Regions from separate parts of the Arthrobacter sp. DualSoilB13 genome, predicted to be linked through region 2. Evidence: riboswitches for the same ligand, from Rfam matches in the RefSeq annotation. Region 2 holds a riboswitch; each other region holds the start of a gene.
What was found. Region 2 has a riboswitch for cyclic di-AMP ahead of ACZ5J0_RS01960 (NlpC/P60 family protein). Riboswitches for the same ligand answer to the same signal wherever they lie in the genome.

Region 1 (5,558 bases), 390 kb from region 2:
CCGGGGTGGCGGCCATGGACACTGCCGAGCTTGTGGTGGGAGATCTCACGCTGAACGTGGACACCCGCGAAGTCACCCGGGCCGGCGAGGACATCCCGCTCACCGCCACCCAGTTTGAACTTTTGCGCTACCTCATGGAAAACCCCAAACGGGTGGTCAGCAAAGCCCAGATTCTGGACCGGGTGTGGGACTACGACTTCGGTGGCCAGGCCAACATCGTGGAACTGTACATCTCCTACCTACGCAAGAAGATCGAAGCCAACCATCCACCCATGATCCACACCATCCGTGGCGCCGGGTACGTCATCAAGCCAGCGGACTAAGCGTTGAGCACACTGTCAGGAGTGGCAAAAAGCTCCCGTATTCCCGGAAATCCAGAGCGCAGCTGGCTCAATCCGTCCACCTGGCACCTGCGGACCCGACTGGTCCTGGTGGCCATGGCACTCCTGGTGGCCATCTGCGGAGCCGTGGGCATTGTCAGCTACGCGTCCATGGACATGGTCTTCAACAGGCAGCTCGATAGGCAATTGGAGCAGGCGTCCAGCCGCGCGACCGACTTCGGCAGGCCGCCGTCGAACTTTCCCACGAACCCCTCCGGAAGGCCTGACCCGCTGGAGGCGCGCGGCCAGGCCGCGGGAACGCTCAACGCGAGGATCGACGGCTCAACCGTGAGGAGTTCGGGGCTCATCGACGCCCAAGGCAACCGCGTTTCACTCTCCGCAGCCGATGAGCAGGTCCTGTTGTCGCTCCCCAAGGACAACGTCCCGGTGGATCGGTCCCTGTCCAATGGTGACTACCGGCTGGTGGCAGTGGACACCTACGGTGATGTGATCGTGACGGGACTGCCCTTGGCGGACAAGCAAAGCGCCGAGGCCTCGCTGGTGTGGACCATGGTGTTGGTTTCGTTGGGCGGATTGGTACTGATCGGCCTCGCCGGAACAGTGATCATCCGGCGGACCATGCGGCCGCTTGAGCAGCTCTCCGAGGTTGCCACCAAGGTTTCGCGCCTCCCCCTCGACGCCGGTGAGGTCGCACTTGCGGTGCGCGTACCGCCGTCGGCCGCTCATCCCGGAACGGAAGTTGGAAGCGTTGGCCATGCTCTGAACCAGATGCTGGAGAACGTCGCCAGTGCGTTGGAAGCACGGCAGGAAAGCGAAACCAAGGTGCGTCAGTTCGTCGCTGATGCCTCACACGAACTCCGCACACCGCTCACCGCGATCCGAGGCTACACGGAGTTGCTGAGGATGACCGAGACCTTCACCGACGATGGCCGCAAGTCGCTGGCAAGGGTCCAAAGCCAATCGGAGCGCATGACCACGCTGGTTGAGGACCTGCTGCTGCTGGCGCGCCTGGACGAGGGGCAGCCCGTGAAAGTCGAGGACGTTGACCTGACCCAATTGGTGATCGAAACCGTCAGCGATGAGAAGGTCATGGCGCCGGATCACATCTGGCACCTCCAGCTCCCCGATGAACCTGTCACGGTCCGCGGCGATGTAACGCAATTGCACCAGGTGCTCGCCAACCTGCTGTCCAACGCGCGCAAACATACCGATCCCGGCACCACCGTGGTGACAGGCGTCATGCTCTCCGCTGATGGCAGCGCAGTGGTCACAGTCACGGACAACGGCCCGGGCATTCCGGTCGATTTCCAAGGCCGGATCTTCTCCCGTTTTGCCCGCGCTGATGCCGCGAGATCGGGTTCTGAAGGCACCTCCGGACTGGGCCTTTCCATTGTGGATTCGATTGTTGCCGCCCATGGTGGCACCGTGGAGGTGACCTCCCGGCCCGGGCGCACCGAGTTCGCACTGCGACTTCCCACGGTAAGCGCCGGAGAAAGTCAGACAAGCCGGCAAGGCGACTCACCGGCGTCGTGATCTCTGTTACCTAAATGTGACTTCTGAAGAAACCTCCTGTACCGTCGAAAGGGTGGGTTTCCCCAAGGACCCACATCCGGGATGCGCCGAGCTCTGCCACTTCCCGGAGTCCGTTCTTCTTTGAGGCAGAGACGGGGGACCCACAGTCTCCGGGCCTGGCAATGTGCCGCCCTAGGGGTGAAGCCGCAGCGTGACGCGCGGCCGGATGACCTCATCCGAACCCGACAGCTAACTCCGCAGGCGCTGAGAGGTCACACAACATGTCTGAATTTAACGATCAGACGCGCCCTTCTGCGCGTCACCGCGACGAACACAACGCACCGCTCACCAAGTCGCAGTCCGTCCTCAAGAACGCTGCCCGCCAGGGTAAGTCCGGCCACCGCATGTCAGTCGTAGCCGGCGTTGTTGCAGCCGCACTGGGTGTTGCATCGCTCGGAACCGCCGCAAACGCCGCGTTGACTCTCCCTGAGGCGAGCCGCGTTGCCGGGACCCAGGCTGCTGCCCAGGTCAGCGCCAACAAGTCAGCTGAAATCTCCGCTTCCTTGGATGCTGCCGCCGCCAAGGGCGCAGCTGACCGGGCTGCCGCGGACAAGGCAGCTGCTGAGAAGGCCGCTGCCGACAAGGCTGCCGCTGACCAGGCCGCTGCTGAGAAGGCTGCCGCTGACGCTGCAGCCAAGCAAGCCGCCGACGCCGCTGCCGCCCAAGCCGCAGCTGAGAAGGCTGCCGCTGACGCTGCAGCCAAGCAAGCCGCCGACGCCGCTGCTGCCGCCGCCGCTGCGGAAGCTGCAGCTGCCGCAGCCGCCCCGAAAGCCGTGGACGACCCCGCCGCCGCCAAGGCCTACGCCGCCAGCATCCTGGGCAACTACGGCTGGAGCGCAGCTGAGATGACCGCACTGAACACCCTGTGGGAGAAGGAATCCAACTGGAGGACAACTGCCACCAACGCTTCCAGCGGCGCGTATGGCATTGTCCAGTCCCTCCCGGCCGGCAAGATGGCCTCCGCTGGTGCTGACTGGCAGACCAACTACCAGACCCAGATCAAGTGGGGCCTGAACTACATCAAGGAGCGCTACGGATCCCCGTCCGCCGCTCTGGGCTTCCACTTGGCCAACAACTGGTACTAAGCCAGACCGCTTCATTGCCGCGCCCGTTCCCGCCGTCCGCCCCAGTACCCACTGGAGCGGATGGCGGGAACGGATGCGGCTTTTGCTGTTTTACAGGCGCCACCCGTGGTTCACAGGCGCCACCCGTGGTTCACAGGCGCTGCCCATGGTTCACAGCGCGGTCACAGCCTCCGCCTAAAGCCCACATAATCGGCCGTCGCATGCTGGATATATGACGCTCACAGCTCCCCGGCCAGCACTGCATCGGACGGTGCAAGGCACTCCCGCCAGCACACCCGCGCTGGCTCCCGTCCTGGACATCGCCATACCCGTGTTCAACCAGGAAGTCCGCCTGGAAGAAAACCTTCGCAGGCTGCACGGGCACCTTGCAGACACTCTTCCGCACACCTTCCGGATCACTGTGGTGGACAACGCCAGCACGGACGGCACCCTGCGGATCGCCGAACGCCTGGCGAGGGAATTCCCCGAGCTTATGGTGGTCCGTCTTGATCGAAGGGGCCGCGGAAACTCCCTCCGTAAGATCTGGTTGTCCTCCGCGTCACCGCTGCTTGCCTATATAGACCTGGACCTGTCCTTCGACCTTTCGGCCGTGGCTCCTCTTCTGGCCCCGCTGATGTCGGGCCACTCAGACCTCGCTGTCGGCACGCGTCTGGCAAAGGCTTCGCACGGGACATTTAGCCACCACCGTGACGTCATTGCACGCGCCTACAATTTTCTGTTGCGCGTCCTGACGGGAGCGCGCTTCTCCGATGCTGAGTGCGGGTTCAAAGCCATTCGTGCCGACGTCGCCCGCCAGCTGCTCCCCTACACCCGCGATGAAGCATGGTTTTTCGACACCGAACTGCTGATCATCGCTGACCGCTCCGCTCTGCGCATTCATGAGGTGCCGGTGGACTGGAGCGACAATCCCGACTCAAGTGTCGACGTCGTACGTACCCTTTTGACCGACCTCAAAGGGTTGGCGGGGCTGACCCGCAAACTGCGCCGCGGGACAATTCCCGTCGCCGGGCTTCGCGCCGAACTGGGCCGGGGCCCTCACCGGCACTGAACTTTCCGAAGAGCGCTACGCCTCCGGTTCGGCTTCCACCGCGCCCCGTACGGCCGCGATGGACGCGGCCACATCACCAGCGTCCGTGGTCCAGTTGCTCACAGAGATCCGCAGGATCTCACGTCCTCGCCATGACGAACCGGACATCCACACCGCGCCCTCGGCCATGAGCCGCTGGGTGATGCGGTGCGTGCGATCGTCACTGCCGAAACTCACGGAGACCTGCGTGAACACGACGTCGTTAAGCACTTCCACTCCCGGGATCGCGGATAGTCCTTCAGCCAAAGCACGGGCATTTGCCGCAAGACGGTCCACCATGGAAATCACGCCGTCCCGGCCCAGCTGCCTCAGTGCCGCCCACACCGGAATGCCGCGGGCGCGGCGGGACATCTCCGGAACTTTCTCGAAAGGGTCCCCCGGTCCGGCATCAGTGGCTATCAGGTAACTGGTGTGAACACTGAAAGCACGCCTCAAGGCTTCCGGGCGGGCCACGATTGCCAGGCCACAGTCGTAGGGGACGTTCAGGGTTTTGTGTGCGTCCGTTGCCCAGGAGTCGGCGTCCTCAACACCGGCCAGCCGGGTACGCAGCGTTGGGCTCACAGCCGCCCACAAACCAAAGGCGCCGTCCACATGTACCCATGCACCGCGATCGTGGGCCACAGCTATGGCCTCCTCCATGGGATCAAACGCACCGGAGTGGAGGTTGCCGGCCTGCAGGCAAACCAAGGATGGCCCCGGCTGCTGATCCATGGCATCGGCCAAGGCATCGGGAAATATCCTGCCCTCGTCGTCGGCGTCTACCGGAACGCATGCGCCCAAGCCCAGGTACCGCAACGCGAGATCGACGGCCGCGTGCCGTTCCCGTCCTGCAAAGGTTGTGATGCGCGGTGCCCCGTTGAGGCCGAGTGCTTCGAGGTCCCAGCCCGCCTCGTCCATTAAGTACTGGCGGCCAGCCGCCAGCCCCACGAAATTGGCGGTGGTGGCGCCAGTGGTGAATCCGACGTCGGCGGTGGCGGGCAGGTGCAGGAGGTCCAAAAGCCAGGCGGCGGCAGATTCTTCAATCGCGGCAGCGGCGGGGGTGGCGAACCGGAGCCCGGTGTTCTGGTCCCAGGCGGAGACGAGCCAATCGGCGGCCATGGCAGCAGGGAGGGTTCCGCCCATGACCCACCCAAAGAATCGACCGGACTGGATCGCCATGAGCCCGGGTTCAGCCAGGGCGGCGAGCTCATCAATGACTTCGGCGGCATCAGTGGCTCCGGCCGGAAGACGCGGCAGGATGCTCCCGGCCACCTGATCGGCATCCGAGGAAGGACGGACAGAACGGGTAGGGACAGACGCAAGCCAGTCACCGGCGTGGACCATAGCCCGCTCCAATGCAGCACCGTACGCCTCCGGCATCGCAGACATGCGCACAGCCTACGCCCGGTTCACTGCGCCGAACAGACCGGGCAGAAAACCTTAGAGCGTTAGCGTCAGGAGGTGCCCGCCGTCGTCGTCCTTGACCGCTGTGAC
Region 2 (5,558 bases):
GCGGCAGCTTCCGCGTTGGCCATCTGCAGGAACGGCGTTCCCGAGCTCGGCGTCGGCTCGTCGCGCAGGTCAAAATGGGCGTCCAGGTTCAGTACACCCAGCCGTTTGCCGCGTACCGCTTCGGAGCCGGCTACACCAAGGTAGCTGGCGAAGGCAGTCTCGTGGCCGCCGCCCAGCACCACGGTGAGGTTACCGGCGTCGAGCAGTCCCGAAATGGCGCGCCCGGCGCGCTCTTGGCCAGCCTCAAGTGAGTCGTCCTCCACCACCACGTCACCGGCGTCGAACACGTCGCGGTCAAGGTGGAAAGCCAGCGGACCCAGAGCCGCACGGATGGCGGCTGGTGCGGCGGCGGCGCCCACACGGCCCTTGTTGCGGAGGACGCCGGCGTCGCTGCAGAAACCAAGCACGACGGCGGGGCGCGAGGCTGCTGCGGTGCCGGACACGGTGTGGGGTGCTACAGCTTGCCACCAGCGGCGGTGCTCGGCGCCGTCCCCATCAAAGCGGCCGGTCCACGGTGTGGGATTGACGTCGACGGTGGGGGCGCTTGTTTCCATGCTTCCAGCACACCCGACGCGGGGCCCAAAAACCAGTGGCCCAGCGCCGGGAGTGTCTGAAATCCCGGACTGGGCTACTTTACGCCCAGCAGCTCTTCCACGGTTCCGATGCCGAAGAACAGCAGGAAGGCAGCAGCCACAGCCCACATCAGCGGGTGGACTTCGCGGGCGCGGCCCTGGAAGGTGCGGATCAGGACGTAGGAGATGAAGCCCGCGCCGAGGCCGTTGGCAATCGAGTAGGTGAACGGCATGAGCGCGATGGTCAGGAACGCGGGAATTCCGACGCCCCAGTCCTGCCAGTCGATCTTGCCCACCTGGGAGACCATCATGAAGCCCACCACTACCAGGGCGGGGGCCACGGCCTCGAACGGCACCAGGTTGATCAGGGGAGTGAAGAACATGGCAACCAGGAAGAGTGCGCCGGTGACGATCGAGGCGAGCCCGGTTCGTGCACCTTCGCCGATCCCGGCACCGGACTCCACAAAGATCTGGTTGGACGAAACAGAGGCCCCACCGCCCACGATCGCTCCGAGCGCGTCCACTTGGAGGACCCGGTCCACGTTGGGGATGTTCCCGTCCTTATCCACTGTCCCGGCCTCGTTGGCCAGGCCAACCATGGTGCCCATGGCGTCGAAGAAGATGCTGAGGAGGATCACGAATGCCAGCAAAGCTGCACCGATGAAACCGAGGTGCTCAAAGGCGCCGAACGGGTTGGCCTTGCCGATCAGGGACAGGTCCGGTGCGCCCCATTCACTGAGCTTGGGGGCCACCAGGGACCAGCCGCGGGGGTTGACGTTGGTGCCGTCAAAGCTTGGGCCAATGTGGAGAGTGAACTCGAGGATGGCAGCCAGCGCGGTGGAAACCACGATGCCGATCAGGATGGCTCCGCGGACCTTCCGGACCACCAGCGCGATGGTGAGGATCAGGCCCACTGCGAATACCAGGGTGGGCCAGCCAAGGAGCTTGCCGTCCACGCCCAGACCGAGTGGAACGGTGGTTCCGGCGGCGTCGGGGATGCGCCGGACGAAACCGGCGTTAACCAGGCCGATGAGGGCGATGAAGAGGCCAATGCCCACAACGATTGCCGTCTTGAGGGCTTCAGGCACCGCCTTGAACACGGCAGTCCGGAATCCGGTCAGCACCAGGATGAGCATGGTGATGCCCGAAAGTACCACGAGTCCCATCATGTCCGGCCATGTCAGCCCGGGGTGCGATGCCACCGTGACTGCGACGAACGCGTTGACGCCCAAGCCTGTGGCCACGGCGAACGGGTGCTTGGCCCAGGCTCCCATGAGGATGGTCAGGATGCCGGCAACGAACGCCGTGGTGGCTGCCACGGCGGTGAAACCCAGCGACGCGCCACTCGAATCGGGTCCGGAGAGGATCAGTGGATTGAGCACCACGATGTAGCTCATGGCGAAGAAGGTCGCGAAGCCGCCACGGATTTCCCGCGAATATGTGGATCCACGTTCGGAGATCTTGAAGTAGCGGTCGACTGCAGAACCTTGTTTAAGCATGAAGGTCTCCGGGGATCGAGGGGGAGTTTGCTCTCAAATCCTATGTTGTCCGGTGCGGGCCCTCCCAACGATTCGCCTAGTCTGTAAGGAAGCCAACACTAGGAGAAACCGCCCCATGCGTACCATCCGCCCGCTTCTGGCCGCCGTCGTCGCTGCTCTTGCTTTTGCTTCCGCCCTGCTGTTTGCAGCGGCACCGGCGTCCGCGCACGACGTCGCCGAGTCCACAGCGCCAGCCAACGGTGCCCGCGTTGCGGAAGTCCCGGCGTCGGTCTCCATTACGTTCAACAACCGCCCGCTCGCGATCGGATCGGGCGTAACGGTGACGGCTGGCGGCGAGAACTGGGCGGACGGTCCGGTCGAAATCATCGACAACCAGGCCGTTCAGAAGCTCCGCGAGGGCGCCCCTGCCGGCGAGTTCACAGTGGTGTGGCGCGTGGTCAGCTCCGACTCGCACCCGATTGAGGGCACCTTCACGTTCACAGCCGCCGCAGGAGGCTCGACGTCGGCGAGTGGTACGGCGGGTGCCTCACCAGCGGCTTCGGCTTCCTCAGCTGCGGTACCAACAGTGGGCACCGCCGCACCAGGGACTGCCGGTAACAATGAGCCAGCCGCCGACGCCTCCCAACCTTTCCCTTGGAGCATTGTGGGGCTGGCTGTTGTGGCGGTGGGTCTCGTTATTTATCTCGCCGTTACCGCACGGAAGAAATTGGCGGCGTCCAACGACTCAGAGGGCGATACTCCCGCGGAATAGCGCGGTTTTCTACGTAGCTGCGAATATCTCGAATCGGTTACCGCGACACGCCAGAAGCCCACTTCCCGTTACTTAAATGTGACTTCGGGGGAATCATCGCGTACCGTAGTTCCTGTGCCTGTTCCACGTAGCGGGCACTTCCGGCCTGATTGCCTAGCTCTGCCGCAGTCCGGAATCCGTTCGCAGACAAACCTACGGCAGAGACGGGGAACCCAATTTAGGTCGCTTTCGAGCGTGCCTTGGGGTGAAGTCACGATGCTTTCGCTGAACAGCGGGAGATAGTGGCCGGGTGACTCCCATCCGAATCCGACAGCTAACCTCGCAGGCATCGGGAGAGGCTCTTTCATGTCTTCACGCATTCTTCGCGGCCGTCGTAAGGCGGACAGCGTACGTCCTAATCCGTTCATCTCCATCTCGAAGGCAGTTGCCAGCAACGCTTCAGGCGCTGGTCGTCAGGCAGCTGTTATCGCAGCAGCCTCGGGCCTCGTTTTGACCGGTTCCATTGCTGCTCACGCAGCTGAGACCCCGGTTCAGCGCGATTCCAGCCCCGCAACGGTTGCCGAGACCGTTTCCGAGGCACCCACCAAGGTTGTTACCGCCCTGTCGACGGCTACCGTCAATTTCGAGCGTCCCGCAGTTGCTTCCGTAGCAGCTCCGGTCATCGAAAAGCCGGCCCCCGTTGTTGAGGCCCCTGTAGCCAAGAAGGCAGCTGTCACCACGGCTGCTGCTGCAGCTCCCGTTGCCGCTCAGGCCGCGGTTGCTGCTCCTGTTGCTGCCGCACCCGCACCGGTTGCCGCTGCTCCTGCAGCTGCCCCCGCCGCCGGCGGCGTCAACGCAGCCATGGTTGCTTCGGCTTACGCACAGATCGGTATCTTCCAGGACTGCACCGCCATGGTCGAAAAGGCCCTTGGCTCCGCAGGCATCCCGGTAGGCGACCTCGGTCCCATGCAGTTCATGAACTACGGCAAGGTCGTCAGCGATCCCCAGCCCGGTGACATGATCGTCCAGTCCGGCCACGTTGCTATCTACATCGGCAACGGCCAGGCCATCAGCGGTGGCATCAACGGCAACCAGACGGGCATCCACCCGATCAGCTGGTTGACCGCAACGGGTCCCCTGACCTACGTACGCGCTGGCGCATAAAGCCTCACGCTTCAGTTCAAAGGCCGGTGCCTTCGAAGACTTATGTCTCCGGAGGCACCGGCCTTTGGCGTTAAGTTCTGTTCGTAAAAGTTCAGTGCGGGACGTACGACGGCGGACTTGGCTGGCTTGCGGGGGTGGTAGCGCGTTTGCTTGCGGGACTTCCTAGGCGATGGCGACGCCGGGACCCTCCGGCAGGGCAACCTTGGAGGAGATGGCCTGACCCACTGCTTTGGCTTGCCGCAGCACTTCCTTGGGGGACGGAGTGATGAGGTCTCCGACGCCCACCAGGTGCATTCCCACGGCCCGCATGGCCGCGGCAAGATTCTGTCCGACTGCAATGCCAAGTTCGGCCAGCATGCGCCGTAGCTGGCTTTGGGCGCAGCGTGTCACTACTACGTGGTCTGCCAGAAGAACGCCTTGGGCTGTGTGGATTGCCCACTGGCGAGGATGGGATTCGTGGGGGCCGGATGCGTGGAGCCCGGTCCTCAGGCCTGTGGTTGTCATGCTGGCGGCCACACCGTATCCGATATGCCGTGAGGGATCTGAGCCCAGGAAATCCAAGCGGACAGCGCGAGTGGTGTTACGAACGTCCAGGTGATGACTGGCAGCGTAGTTCCTCAGGTGGCGAAGGATTTCGTTGCGTTCCTGCATTGCTGTCGGATCTGCGGCGTCGGTGCGTTGGAGCATGCCTGTATGGACGGACGGTCCAGTAGTGGATAACGCGCCGAACCCGTCTACCACGATCGAACCCACGCCGTAGCGGCTGAGTTCGCTGGCAACTGCCAAGCCGGACAGGCCGGCTCCGATGATCACGGTGGTGGTGCGTTCCGTGCCGGAATCAGGCGTGAGTGACACTGCTTGGTTCCTCCTTGACGTGTGTGCCTTCGGCATCGCGTGGGATCGCGTCCGAGTTCCCCAAGCGGCCGCAAGTAAATGACCGGGGCGTGTGGTGTGAGACACGTTTTCCGGCCATTCGGTGACTCGAACACTACCGAACTTTTTCGGCCATGGATAGCCTCTCCGCCTGCGCGTTTTGTCTCTTCGCCGCGAGCACCCCAGGGGCCGCCGGGAACCGAGCCCTGACCGTTATGCACATAGCCAAATGTCGTCTTGATTCGCCACTGCTGACCGAGAATAGTGAGCATTGGGAGGAGGAATTTCCGGGTTTCTCCTGCCCCGGCCGTTGGCAATAAAACAGTCTGGAAGTTCTAGGCCGGGATCCTCTGGCAGAATAGCCGGAACATCAAGCAGTAGGTGGAGAGGCAGGCCCCCATGGACCAGCACGGAAGACACAGTGAAGAGTCACCGGACGGCCAGGACCAGGTTGTGGAACCTGGTGGCATCGTCGTCGGGGTGGATGGTTCAGAGCACGGTCAGTGCGCCTTGGTTTGGGCCGCACGGGAGGCGGAGCGCCGCCAGCTTCCGCTGCATATTGTCACGGCATACTCCGTGCCAATTTTCGCGGCCTCCGGCTTGGACGGTGGCTACGCAACAGTTGACGATTCCGTCATCCGCGAAGGCGCTGATGCGATCGTTCGTCAAGCCTTGGACAAAGTCTCCGGATATGCCATTGACGTCGATGCTTCCGTGGAA
Region 3 (5,558 bases), 590 kb from region 2:
GGTTGGCAGAATCTGCCGTGCGCTTGCTGGCGAAGTCCAGGCCGCCGTTGCTGTTGAGCCACTGCACCTGTGCGTCCAGGGTCACCAGGGTGGAGAGCGACGGGGTGTTGTAGGTCTGGTTCAGCTTGGAGTTATCAATGGCCGTCTGCAGGTCCAGGAAGTCCGGGATCCAGCGGTCGCTGGCCTTGATGCGTGCAGCACGCTCCAGGGCTGCGGGGGAGAAGAGGCCCAGCCAGAGGCCGCCGTCGGAGGCGAAGTTCTTTTGCGGGGCGAAGTAGTAGACGTCCGATTCGGCAACGTCAACGTCCAGCCCGCCGGCCGCCGAGGTGGCATCCACCAGGACGAGGGAGCCTTCATCAGCACCCTGGACGCGTTTGACGGGCGCAGCCACGCCCGTTGACGTTTCATTCTGGGGCCAAGCGTAGACGTCAACGCCGGCTTCGGCCTGTGCCACCGGGCGGGTTCCGGGTTCGGCCTTGATGATGGAGGAAGCATCGAGGAAGGGTGCCTTGTTGGTGGCGGCAGCGAACTTGGAACCGAACTCACCGAAGGACAAGTGCTGTGCCTTCTTCTCCACCAGGCCAAACGCCGCCACATCCCAGAACGCCGTTGAGCCGCCTACGCCGAGGACAACCTCGTAACCTTCCGGAGCGCGGAAGAACTGGCTGAGTCCTTCACGGACCGAACCCACCAGGTTCTTGACTGGAGCCTGGCGGTGGGAGGTACCCAGGATGGTGGACGATGCTGCAGACAACGCCTCGATCTGTTCCGGGCGAACCTTGGACGGTCCAGCGCCGAAGCGTCCGTCCTTGGGCAGAAGGTCGGCGGGAATGGTGATGCTGTTGTCGCTCACGTGGCGCTCCAATGGGTGTCGGCTAGAGATGGGAGGTGGCATGGGGCATCAACTGCCCCTTCGACACCCCAATTCTGCCTGACACGGCCCGGCCTCAGGAACCTGCCACCGTCATAGTCCGCCACGTGGAATGCGGTCCCACCGAATGCGACCGGAATTATCCAGAGTAATTCCAAATAAGCTAGGCTGGGGGTTGGCGTTCCGGGGGCGGCGGTGCACACCGTCCGCCCTTGCCAGGGACGCGGTACGGTGGAGATTACGCAAGGAACTGCGTTCGAGGAGAGCTGAGCTGGATGACGGATCTGATCGATACCACTGAGATGTATCTTCGGACCATTTTGGAGCTTGAAGAAGAAAACATTGTGGCCCTGCGGGCCCGCATCGCCGAGCGCCTGCGGCACTCCGGCCCCACTGTTTCCCAGACCATCGGACGCATGGAGCGCGATGGCCTGGTGATTGTGTCCAACGACCGCCACCTGGAACTGACGGAAGCGGGCCGGAAGCGCGCCACCGAAGTCATGCGCAAGCACCGCCTCGCGGAGCGCCTGCTGGCCGACGTCATTGGGCTCGATTGGGCCTACGTCCATGATGAAGCGTGCCGCTGGGAGCACGTCATGAGCGAGCGTGTGGAGCGTCGGCTCTACGAGCTCTTGGAACACCCCACGGAGTCTCCCTACGGCAACCCCATCCCCGGACTTGAAGCGCTTGGCGGCCTTGCCAGCCAGCCCTTCCCTCGGCTGGATGTCAACCTGCTCCAGGCAATGGACGGATATGCCGCCGCTACCCGCGTGGTGGTCAGCCGCCTCGCGGAGCCCATCCAGGTTGAGCCGGAGCTCCTGACCCAATTGGACGAAGGCGGAATCCGTCCCGGCGCAAGTGTCTCGCTGGAGCGCGTCGGCGAGTACATCTCCGTCCGTGTTCCGGGCATCGAAGGCGCTTTGGAGCTGCCGCCCGAGGTGGCCGCGCACGTCTTCGTATCCCTCAACTGAGTGTCGCCGGCAGCGCCGTGTCAAACCTCACTTCTGTCACTTTTTAGCGTGCGTGACCTGCGGTTTTCCGAAAATAGTGATAAGGGCTTCTCGCTCTGAGCCCGATCCTGTTGATAACGAATTTATTACCGAAGGCCTTAATCCCCTATAGTTATTTACTAGCGCTGATACCAAAGCGTTACCTGATCCGGAGCCGAGCTCTGCCAGCGGATCAGGTGTGTCACCCACCACTGGCAGAGGCGGGGGAACCACAAGCGGCTGTCTAAAGAAGCAGCCTTGGGGTGAAGTCCGCAGCAGAAGTGCCCACGTATACAAGTCCCTCTTGGGATACCTGTGTGCCGTGAGCGCCTCGCGCGGACCGGGTCTTTGTACTCTCTGACCCGAATCCGACAGCTAACTTCGCAGGCTTTTGAGAGAGGAACAGAGTTTGACATCGCAGAACGTCAGGGGTCGCCGCCGCGCGTCCGGCCCCGCTGCTGAGCTGCGGCCAGCCACCGTCGTCACGGAGATCCGGCCCCGCGCCACCGAGCGTCAAGTGCGCCGCCGTAAGAGCCCCCTGCGCCAGGTTGCCGACTTCGCCGCTGCCAGCGGCGTCGGGCAGAAGGCCGGTGTTGCGCTTGCCGCCACCGGGCTTGCCCTGACTGTCGGCCTGCCGGCCACCAGCCCGGTCATGGCCACCTCGGAATCGGGCCAGACCGAGTCCGCCCTCGCCGTCGCAGCCCCCGCGGGCAGCCAGCCCGAGGTTTCCGCGGCCGCGTCGGCGAAGATCGACTTCAGCCGAGCCGCAGTCGCCACTGCCGCTGACCCCGATGGGAAGTTGAAGCAACTGCTCAGCGCCCAGTCGGCCGGAAGCATCCAGCGCGCATCATCCGTTGGCACCATGGCCAGCCCCCTTGACACGCTTACCACGGCATCGCCCTTCGGCTACCGCATCAGCCCCCTCACGGGCGGCGCCGGTGACTTCCACCGGGGCCAGGACTTCGTTGCCCAGTGCGGCACCGCTGTCCACGCAGCGGCAACCGGCAAGGTCACTTTCGCCGGATGGCACGAATATGGCGGAGGCAACCGTGTGGTGATCGACCACGGCAACGGCCTCGAGACCACGTACAACCACCTGTCGTCCTTCACCGTCCAGGTGGGACAAACCGTCAACCGTGGCGATACCGTCGCGCTGAGCGGCACCACGGGCGCTTCAACCGGCTGCCACCTCCACTTCGAGGTTCAGGTCAACGGTGAAGTCGTAGACCCCATGGGCTGGCTCTAACCAATCTGATGGTCGCCTCTCGCATGTGCGGGACACCCCGTGACCTGAATGTGACATTTGCGTTCAACTGTTGTAGCGTACAGAGCGCATCGGCTTTTTAGGGGGCCGGTGCACTTGAGTGGATTGCCTAGCTCTGCCACCTCTCAAGGTCCGTTCGCATAAATCGTCTGGCAGGGGCGGGGGAACCACTTCTGGTCTTCGTGAGAAGGCCTTGGGGTTAAGTCGCAAATCTTCCTTGGAAGCGGCGCGGCCGGATGACTCCCATCCGAATCCGACAGCTCACCTCGCAGGCATTGGGAGAGGCTACCTACGTGTCATCACGCACTACCCCTGCGCGCCATCGCGCCCAAACGGTTCGCACGAACCCGTTGAACACGCTTTCCAAGGCTGTATCCACCAACGCCGGAACCATGAGCCGTCAGGCCATCGTTCTGGCCGCAGCCTCAGGCCTCGTCCTCACCGTCGGATTGCCCGCACAGGCAGCCGACGCCGATGTTTCCAAGACTGAAGCCTCCAGCACCCAGCAGCTGGTTGTAACGGCAGTGGTTACCGCAGAGCCAACAGCCACCGTTTCCTTCGAGAGCCCCACCGTGGCCACCAAGGAAGCCCCCAAGGTAGTCCAGCGCGCAGCGCAGGTTACCGAACGAGCAACGGCCACCACGGACGAAGCCCCTGAAGCCGTGACGGCGAAGTCCTCCGAGGCCAAGGACCCGGCTGCCAGCGCAGCTGCTTCCGGCCTTGCTGCTATTGCCTACACCGGCATCGGCTCCCCGTACGTTTGGGGCGGAACAACACCTAACGGCTGGGACTGCTCCGGCTTCACCCAGTGGGTCTACGCCCAGGCAGGCATCAGCATCCCCCGCGTGAACGCCTGGACGGCTATGACGCCCACCAGCACTCCTTCTCCCGGCGACCTCGTCATGCAGAACGGCGGAGCCCATGTGGGCATCTACGTCGGCAATGGCATGATGATCAGCGCTTTGAACCCCGGCCAGGGAACGCTGCTGCACTCCGTAGCGTCCACCGGCACCTCCTCGTTCTACACCCTCCGCTAGAAACAATCCGGCTCGGGGTGGGCCGGCATGCCCGCAATGCCGGTCCTACCCGCTACCCGTGTGCACCCAACGGCGCTCGGATACGAAAAGAGAAAATCATGACCAGTGCAAACAAGCTTGCACGGCACCGCGCTGAGGCCCCCAAGACCAGCTCGCTTGCCGTCATTGCCAAAGCTGTCAGCTCCAACGCCGCCGGCGTTGGCCGCCAGGCAGCAGTGATCGCCGCAGCTTCAGGCCTGGTCCTGACCAGCGGCATCGCGGCCAACGCAGCCGAGACCAACGTTGATCGTGAGTCGACCTCCACGTCCACATTGGACGTCCAGTCCGTAGCGCAGGCCACCATCGCGGCCGACTCCACTGTGGCTATCTCTTACGAGCGTCCCGTGGTCACCACCGTGGAAGCTCCGGCTCCCGTTGTGGTGGAAGAAGCGCCGGCCAAGGTTGAAGCCAAGGAAGTACCTGCGGTTGCCGCCAAGGCCGCTCCTGCAGCCAACGCCACCGTGGCCGTCAGCAACTCAACCCCCGCTCCAGCAGCTCCGGCGGCTTCCAGCGGACTCGGCGCAGCCATCGCTGCAGCTGCTTACGCCCAGCTCGGCGTCACCCAGGACTGCACCATGCTGGTCACCAACTCCCTTGCAGCCGTGGGAATCAACTTCCACGACTGGCCTGCAGGTTACCTCTCCTTGGGCCGCACGGTCAGTGCAGCAGAAGCCCAGCCCGGCGACCTCGCCTACTACGCAAACGGTGGTTTGGCCGGACAGGCGCACATCGCTGTATACGTGGGCAACGGCCAGGCAGTTCACGGTGGATGGAACGGATCCACCACGGCACTGTTCAGCGTCAACGTCGGTTCCGGCCCGGTTTTCATCCGCGTCAACGGCTGATTCACTTTCTTCAGAACACCCCGCAGGCTCCGGCCGGCGGGGTGTTCTGCTTTAACCGCGCATGAACTCTTGCCGACACTGTGAGCGAAACGACAGAAAAATTCGTTGATACGGCATATAAGTGCTTACCCTTATGTTGTCGATCCACAGCCCGTACATGCAGAGGGCAGCCGGCCCTCGTGCCCCTGACGGGTGCGGCCGTGAAGAGGTACGTGCATGCGCACACTCGTTCTGAATGCTGGATATGAACCGCTGGCGGTAATAACATTCCGCCGGGCGCTGGTCCTTGTGCTCACTGGGAAAGCTAGCGTAGTGGCCGAAGGCGACGAGCCTGTCGTCGGGCCACAGGAAATTCTTGGACGCCCGTCCGTGATTCTCCTTAACCGCTACATACGTCCCAAGTACAACAAGGTCACCGCCGTGAGCCGCCGCGGGGTGCTTCGCCGCGACGGTCACCGGTGCGCCTATTGCGGCAAAACAGCCCACACCATAGACCACGTCCACCCCAAATCC

Region 1: it holds a riboswitch for cyclic di-AMP, as region 2 does, so the genes downstream of both, ACZ5J0_RS03795 (aggregation-promoting factor C-terminal-like domain-containing protein) here and ACZ5J0_RS01960 (NlpC/P60 family protein) in region 2, are expected to answer to the same signal.
Region 3: it holds a riboswitch for cyclic di-AMP, as region 2 does, so the genes downstream of both, ACZ5J0_RS04725 (C40 family peptidase) here and ACZ5J0_RS01960 (NlpC/P60 family protein) in region 2, are expected to answer to the same signal.

Annotation. Positions count from the first base shown of each region.
Region 1 covers NZ_AP035865.1:777,274-782,831, reverse strand. The annotation lists gene ACZ5J0_RS03805 (response regulator transcription factor) at 1-323, shown strand, start outside; gene ACZ5J0_RS03800 (sensor histidine kinase) at 327-1,874, shown strand; cyclic di-AMP (ydaO/yuaA leader) riboswitch at 1,973-2,129, shown strand; gene ACZ5J0_RS03795 (aggregation-promoting factor C-terminal-like domain-containing protein) at 2,135-2,998, shown strand; gene ACZ5J0_RS03790 (glycosyltransferase) at 3,210-4,046, shown strand; gene ACZ5J0_RS03785 (pyridoxal phosphate-dependent decarboxylase family protein) at 4,062-5,453, opposite strand; gene ACZ5J0_RS03780 (HAD-IA family hydrolase) at 5,505-5,558, opposite strand, start outside.
Region 2 covers NZ_AP035865.1:387,529-393,086, forward strand. The annotation lists gene hutG (formimidoylglutamase) at 1-554, opposite strand, end outside; gene ACZ5J0_RS01950 (NCS2 family permease) at 629-2,071, opposite strand; gene ACZ5J0_RS01955 (copper resistance CopC family protein) at 2,187-2,822, shown strand; cyclic di-AMP (ydaO/yuaA leader) riboswitch at 2,997-3,164, shown strand; gene ACZ5J0_RS01960 (NlpC/P60 family protein) at 3,168-3,965, shown strand; gene ACZ5J0_RS01965 (Rossmann-fold NAD(P)-binding domain-containing protein) at 4,128-4,820, opposite strand; gene ACZ5J0_RS01970 (universal stress protein) at 5,238-5,558, shown strand, end outside.
Region 3 covers NZ_AP035865.1:980,868-986,425, forward strand. The annotation lists gene serC (phosphoserine transaminase) at 1-853, opposite strand, end outside; gene ACZ5J0_RS04715 (metal-dependent transcriptional regulator) at 1,147-1,842, shown strand; cyclic di-AMP (ydaO/yuaA leader) riboswitch at 2,054-2,265, shown strand; gene ACZ5J0_RS04720 (M23 family metallopeptidase) at 2,270-3,106, shown strand; cyclic di-AMP (ydaO/yuaA leader) riboswitch at 3,252-3,413, shown strand; gene ACZ5J0_RS04725 (C40 family peptidase) at 3,418-4,161, shown strand; gene ACZ5J0_RS04730 (NlpC/P60 family protein) at 4,260-5,045, shown strand; gene ACZ5J0_RS04735 (HNH endonuclease) at 5,262-5,558, shown strand, end outside.